One region of the Variovorax sp. 160MFSha2.1 genome, then DNA from elsewhere that is predicted to be linked to it. Evidence: riboswitches for the same ligand, from Rfam matches in the RefSeq annotation. Region 1 holds a riboswitch; the other holds the start of a gene.
What was found. Region 1 has a riboswitch for glycine ahead of gcvT (glycine cleavage system aminomethyltransferase GcvT). Riboswitches for the same ligand answer to the same signal wherever they lie in the genome.

Region 1 (3,466 bases):
GCGACGAAGCCGAGCGGACCATCCAGGCGCTGATCGACAAGGGCTACCTGCAGGGCACGAAGGCCGCGGCGGCGGAAGCCGAGCCCCACGCACAGCCCGCGCCCTCGCCCATCCCCGCCGTCGAGCCGATCCAGGTCGCCACCTCGGCCGACACCTTCGACGGCAAGCGTTCGCTGGCGACCACGCGCATGTTCCTGTTCGACATCTGCGAGCGCATGTTCGTGCGCCGCGACCCGAAGTTCGCGCTGCAGATGCGCGACGCCCTGCGCGAGGCGCGCGACCGCGAGGCCATGCTGACGATCGCCGCGCTGATGCTCACCGAGATCGAGAAGACCGCGGGCGCGGAGCGCGCCGAGTCGCTGCGCGAGCGCATCGACCGGCTGCTGCCGCCGGCCGAAGTGATTCACTGAGAACTTCGATCGGGGCGATGGCCGCCACGGCCTGTGACACCATCGCCGGGTGAATTCCCCGCCTCCCGCCTCCACCTCGTTGTCCGAGCGCCTTCGCAGCTGGGCCAGGCGCCTCAAGCGCGACGGCGTCACCCTCTGGTTCGCCTGCCGGCACGCCTCCACGCCCTGGTATGCGAAGGCGCTGGGTGTTTTCGTGGTGGCCTATGCGCTCAGCCCGATCGACCTGATCCCCGACTTCATTCCGGTGCTGGGCTACGTCGACGACGTGCTGCTGCTGCCGGGGCTGATCTGGCTCGCGGTCCGGCTGATTCCCGCGTCCGTGCTCGCCGAATGCCGCGAGCGGGCCGATGCCTGGATGCAAAGCTCGGGCTCGAGGCCGACCAGCCGCTGGGGCGCCGCGCTGGTCGTGGCCGTGTGGATCGCGGTCGCCGCAGGGGCGTGGTACCTGTGGGTGCGCTGAGCGCATCGAGAAGATGGTCGTTGCGGAGCGCGCCGAATCGCTGCGAATGAAAAGCCGGCCGACGCCAGCGGCTTCGGCATTGCTTCATCGTGTCCGACCGTACATCGGACATCTGGAACCGGTGGTCATGAATCTTGCGGATGCGAAGCGCTGCAAGGTGTACGCTGAACCGAGCAAGCAGCCGCCAGAGGCACCGCTTGCCTCAACGCTCATCAATGCATAAAGGGAGAACAAGCCCATGGCTCTCACAAGTTTCGGATTCATCGTGACGGGAGACCGATTTGTCCAGCATCAGGGAACAGACAAGTTCCGAATGAAGGTCGTAGGAGTCGCAACCGCCTCCGAAGGTATCGAGGTTGCGCAGGAGATGGTTCGGGAAGGTGTACAGCTCATCGAACTCTGCGGCGGATTCAGCCCCGTGTGGGCGGGCAAGATCATCGAGGCCATCGACTACGCCGTGCCCGTTGGCGTGGTCGCGTACGGGCCGGAGTCGATCGACTCGATGCACCGTCTGTTCTCCTAGCGATACCCGATCAACTACACTCTCGAAAGTCAGGAGAGAGCCCCGCATGCCGGGGCCGCCGAAGGCGCAGGGGGCAAATTTCCCCCGAACGCTCAGGCAAAAGGACTGACGAGGCGCCGGTGAAAACCGGCGTTTCCTTGCTGGAGAGAGGCCGCCGCATCCAAAACAGGAGCAGCGGCCCACCGAAGGAGCAAACCCCGATCGTGGGGCGAATCTCTCAGGTAAAGCGGACAGCAGGGGTGGCCCATGGCTTGCGTCATGGATTTCGACTGCCCCTTTGGAGTGCCCCGTGGCCGCTTCTTCCGCCCCCGCTACCGAACTTCTCAAGACGCCGCTGTATGACCTCCACCTGGAGCTGGGCGCCCGCATGGTGCCCTTCGCCGGCTATTCGATGCCGGTCCAGTACCCGGCGGGCCTGATGGCCGAGCACAAGCACACGCGCGACGCGGCCGGCCTCTTCGACATTTCCCACATGGGCCAGCTGCGCCTGGTCGGGCCCGACGCCGCGGCCGCCTTCGAGACCCTGATGCCCGTCGACGTGATCGACCTGCCCGCCGGCAAGCAGCGCTACGGCCTGCTGCTGGACGACGAGGGCGGCATCCTCGACGACCTGATGTTCTTCAACGAGGGCAACGGCTCGATCTTCGTGATCGTCAACGGCGCCTGCAAGGTTGCCGACATCGCCCATATCCAGAAGAAGATCGGCTCGCGCTGCGAGGTGCGCCCCCTGCCCGAGAACGCGCTGCTCGCGCTGCAGGGCCCGCAGGCTGCGGCCACGCTGGCGCGGTTGTCGCCCGGCGTCGAGCGCTTCGTGTTCATGACGGGCGGAGCGGTGCAGATCGACGGCATTGCGGCCTTCGTCACCCGCAGCGGCTACACCGGAGAAGACGGCTTCGAGATCTCGGTGGCCGCATCCGACGCCGAACGCCTCGCCCGCCTGCTGCTGGCCCAGCCCGAGGTCAAGCCCATAGGCCTGGGAGCGCGCAATTCGCTGCGGCTCGAGGCGGGACTTTGCCTCTACGGCAGCGACATCGACACCACCACCACGCCCGTCGAGGCCTCGCTCAACTGGGCGATGCAGAAGGTGCGCCGCGCGGGCGGCGCGCGCGAAGGCGGTTTTCCGGGTGCCGCGAAGGTGCTCGCGCAGCTCGCCGCCTCCACCGCCGGCGCGGCCGGACACACCGACCACGACACGCTGAAGCGCAAACGCGTGGGCCTCGTCGCGCTGGAGCGCATTCCGGTGCGCGACGGCACGGTGCTGCAGTCTTTCGAGGGCCAGGACATCGGCACTGTCACCAGCGGCCTGCTCGGCCCCACGGCCGACCGCTGCATCGCCATGGGCTACGTGGCCACCGCGTTCGCCGAGCCGGGCACGCGCGTGCAGGCCATCGTGCGCGGCAAGTCGGTGCCGATGGAGGTGTCGACCATGCCCTTCGTGCCCACCCGCTACTACCGCGGCTGAACGCGGCTGACCGGCTAGGCTCTGCACCCCCGAACCATTTTTTCCACGAGGAGTTTTCCACCATGAGCATCAAGTACACCAAGGACCACGAATGGGTGTCGGCCGAAGGCGACGCGGCCACCGTCGGCATCACCGTGCACGCACAGGACGCGCTGGGCGACGTGGTGTTCGTCGACCTGCCCGAAGTCGGCAAGACCTTCGCGCAGGGCGATGTCGCCGGCGTCGTCGAATCGGTGAAAGCCGCCGCCGACGTGTTCATGCCCGTGTCGGGCGAAATCACCGAAGTGAACGAAGAGCTGCGCGCCGACCCGTCGCTCGCCAACAGCGACCCGCTGGCCGCCGGCTGGTTCTTCAAGGTCAAGCTGAGCGACCCCTCGCAGCTCGACGCGCTGCTGGACGCGGCCTCGTACGACAAGTTCGCTGCCGAATCCTGATCCTCGAAATCGGACAGCCGAACGCAGAAGGAATACAAAAACTACGCAGAAGTCGCAGAAGAAACCGAATCATCTTTTGGTTTTCCTTCTGCGACCTCTGCGAGACCTTCGCGACTTCTGCGTTCTGACCCCGCTCCCCCGCCCCAAGCTCTTATCAACAGCACTGCCATGTCGAAG
Region 2 (3,466 bases), 3.2 Mb from region 1:
GAGCGTAGCTTGGTCATCGGATGGGGCATGCCCCCATCCCTACTGAAGTACATCGCTTCCCGAGGTGCGTCATTCATCGATGTGGAAGTGCATCCGCTGCGATTTTCCCGGCATCTCCATCTGGGGATGCGAACCAACAACCGGCGAATTGCCCGCATTCTTTCGAAGATCCGAGTTCTGGACGAGGCGTTCCAAAGCGCAGCGATTGGAATGAAGGCGATGTTCTCGCGACGTGGCGACGGCGCATTGCTTTGCCGCGATGCCAGGGTGGGGGTTTTTTTGGGCCAGACGGAAATTGATCTGGCGCTGGTCAGCAATGGCCGGCTGGTCAATCCTGCAGATGTCGTGAACAGGGTGGCGGAACTGGCTGCCACAGTGGACCTCCTGGCAATCAAGCCGCATCCATATCAGGAAAATACGGCAGTGCTCGACGACCTGCTTGATCGCATACCCAATGCAATCAAGACCGAGTCCAATATTTACGCCATGCTGTGCGCAGGCAATATCGAATTCTTCAGTGCAATCTCTTCGGGAGCCTTGATTGAGGCCGAGTATTTCGGTCATCGGAAAGAAGCACTCATTACCCCGGACAGGAACAATGCCGCGCATCTTCCGGATGGATGCTCCGAATGGATTCCCGTCGGGAACGAAGTCGCCTCCCTTCCCGTGATGAAGGATGTCGTCGGTCGGACTCGCGTCCCGTTCTTTCTGATGCCCAGGAGGCGGTATTCCGCCGTCACGTCGTCAACGAATGCTGAGATGATGGACCGGGCATTTGGAGTCCGGTGGGGGCTGCAACTCGATGATGCGGGATTGCGTTCCAGCCCGAAGGTGGCGTTGGGTGACGACGTGGCCTTCGGAAGCGGAAGCCTCCATGTGCCGGGTCTCACAGCCGGCTGGCACGAGCCTGAACCCTGGGGTGCGTGGAGCGCCGAAGGCACCGCCTCCTTTCTGCTCGTACTCGATACCGCGGAGTTGCCCGCTGCCGGCAAGGTGCGAGTCACCGTAACAGGGGCCGCCTATCAACCCAGTGGAAGTGCGCCGGTCGAAGTCGATCTGCGGATCAACGGCAGTGCCTGCCAAATCGTCAAGACGGGCGATTCACTGAGATTTTTCTGTGACCTGGAGATCCGGAAACTGCACGGCAGACCATTGCTGGATGCCGAGATATTCGTGAGCGGCGCCCACAGGCCTTGCGATGTCGCCGAAAGCGCCGATGCTCGCCGCATCGGCTTCGGTCTTCAGTTGCTGAGAGTCGACATGCTGCCGACGGGCGACAGCAGTCGTGACGGAAGCGAAACAGCGAGTGTTCGGCCTCAGGACGCGCTCGTGGAGTGAAGGCGGCTCGTCTTCGAGCCACCTGGGCGGGCTATGCCCGTGAACGCGAAATCCACCTCCGGTTCCAGCCCGCTCACGATCCGCGCGATCGACTTGCCCGAGCCGCAGGCGTGCGTCCACCCGAGGGTGCCATGGCCAGTGTTGAGGAACAGGTTCGGCAGCTTCGTCTTGCCGATCAGCGGGACATTGCTCGGCGTGGCGGGGCGCAGGCCGGTCCAGAACTGGGCCTGGGTGGTGTCGCCGGCGCCGGGGAAGAGTTCTTCGACGCGGCGCACGATGGCCTCGCAGCGCACGCGGTTCAGGTCGCGGTCGTAGCCGTTGAGCTCGGCGGTGCCGGCGATGCGCAAGCGGTCGCCCGAAGCCGAGGTGTAGCGCGAGAAGACGAGCTTGAATTCGTCATCCGTCAGCGAGACCTGATGGGCCTTGGAGGCGTCCTTGACGGGCAGGGTCACCGAGTAGCCCTTCGCAGGATAGATCGGCAACCGGATGCCCAGCGGCGCTGCGTAAAGCGGACTCAGCGAGCCCATCGCCAGCACGAAGGCGTCCCCGCGGATGCGCTGGAAGCGGCCTTCGCTGTCGGTGGCCTCGACGTGGTCGATGATGCCGCCGGCCTCGCGCAGCGCGGTGACGGTGTGGCTCATCAGGAACTTCACGCCCGCGGCGGCGGCCAGCCCCACGAGTTCACGCGCGAAGCGGTTGGCGTCGCCGGATTCGTCTTCGGCCGTGTAGGTGGCGCCGGCCAGCTTGGGGCGGATGTGGGCGAGGGCAGGCTCGATCTTCACGGCCTCGTCGGCCGAGATGACGCGGCGCTCGCAGCCCAGGGTGCGCATCTGCTCGGCGGGCTCGAGAGCACCGTCGAACTCCTTCTGCGTCGTATAGAAGTGCAGGATGCCCTGGGTGCGCTGGTCGTAGTTGAGGCCGGTGTCGCGGCGCAACTGTTGCAACATCGAACGGCTGTATGTACCCAGACGAACGATCTGTTCGATGTTGTGGCGGGTGCGCGCCGGCGTGCATTCGCGCAGGAACTGCAGGCCCCAGAGCCACTGGCGCATGTCGGCGCGCATGCGGAAGAGCAGCGGGGCGTCTTCCTTGCCCAGCCATTGCAGCACCTTCAGCGGCGCGCTGGGGTTGGCCCAGGGTTCGGCATGGCTGACGGAGATCTGCCCGCCGTTGGCGAAGCTGGTTTCGGCGGCCGGGGTGGCCTGCCGGTCGATCACGGTCACTTCGTGGCCGAGTTGCTGGAGGTAGTAAGCCGAAGTCACGCCGAGCAGGCCGGCGCCGAGGACGATCACGCGCATTTCAAGTACCTTTGAGGTTGCAGCGCTTGAATGGCGGGCGTGGATTGCTATTGAATGAATAGCAAAAACAACCGGACGACCGCAGTCCAAGTTGCCGCTCCCCCTGTCCTCGGTACCTGAGAGATTCACCCGCTGCGCCCGCAGAGGGTTTGCTCCTTCGGTGCGCCACATGGCGTGGCGGCTCTCCAGACGGCGTTTCAGTTGTTGCAGTACAGGCCCTTGCGAGGCCGACCTGAGCGTTTATGGGAGTTTGCGCCTTCGGTAGGGCCACCGGGTGGCCCGCTCTCCTGCAGTGGAGGCGATTGTAGGCGGAGCCTGCTCGGGCGCCAACCTCTGGATTCTCTCCCTTGGGCCAATGGGATAATCACCTGTTGATCTGCCGGACGGCGATCGTTCCACATAACTGCAGGGGACTTCATGATCCTGGTTACCGGCGGCGCCGGCTTCATTGGCGCCAACTTCGTACTCGACTGGATCGCGAACAGCGACGAGCCCGTCGTCAATCTCGACAAGCTGACCTACGCCGGCAACCTCGAGACCCTCGCGTCGCTCAAGGGCAACCCCAAGCACATCTTCGTGCAGGGTGACATCGGCGACAGCGCCCTGATCGACCGCCTGCTCGCCGAGCACAAGCCCCGCGCCGTGGTCAACTTCGCCGCCGAGTCGCACGTGGACCGCTCGATCCACGGCCCCGAGGACTTCGTGCAGACCAACGTGCTCGGTACCTTCCGCCTGCTCGAATCGGTGCGCGGCTTCTGGGGCGCGCTGCCGGCCGAGCAGAAGTCGGCCTTCCGCTTCCTGCACGTCTCGACCGACGAGGTCTACGGTTC

Region 2: another riboswitch for glycine. It lies ahead of ABL838_RS03970 (D-amino acid dehydrogenase); the one in region 1 lies ahead of gcvT (glycine cleavage system aminomethyltransferase GcvT).

Annotation. Positions count from the first base shown of each region.
Region 1 covers NZ_CP157624.1:4,176,786-4,180,251, forward strand. Annotated here, with positions in the region: gene ABL838_RS18975 (hypothetical protein) at 1-410, shown strand, start outside; gene ABL838_RS18980 (YkvA family protein) at 460-870, shown strand; gene ABL838_RS18985 (DUF6506 family protein) at 1,109-1,393, shown strand; glycine riboswitch at 1,414-1,511, shown strand; glycine riboswitch at 1,524-1,637, shown strand; gene gcvT (glycine cleavage system aminomethyltransferase GcvT) at 1,683-2,855, shown strand; gene gcvH (glycine cleavage system protein GcvH) at 2,918-3,289, shown strand; gene gcvP (aminomethyl-transferring glycine dehydrogenase) at 3,458-3,466, shown strand, end outside.
Region 2 covers NZ_CP157624.1:927,343-930,808, forward strand. Annotated here, with positions in the region: gene ABL838_RS03965 (hypothetical protein) at 1-1,338, shown strand, start outside; gene ABL838_RS03970 (D-amino acid dehydrogenase) at 1,317-2,636, opposite strand; glycine riboswitch at 2,730-2,835, opposite strand; glycine riboswitch at 2,839-2,936, opposite strand; gene rfbB (dTDP-glucose 4,6-dehydratase) at 3,054-3,466, shown strand, end outside.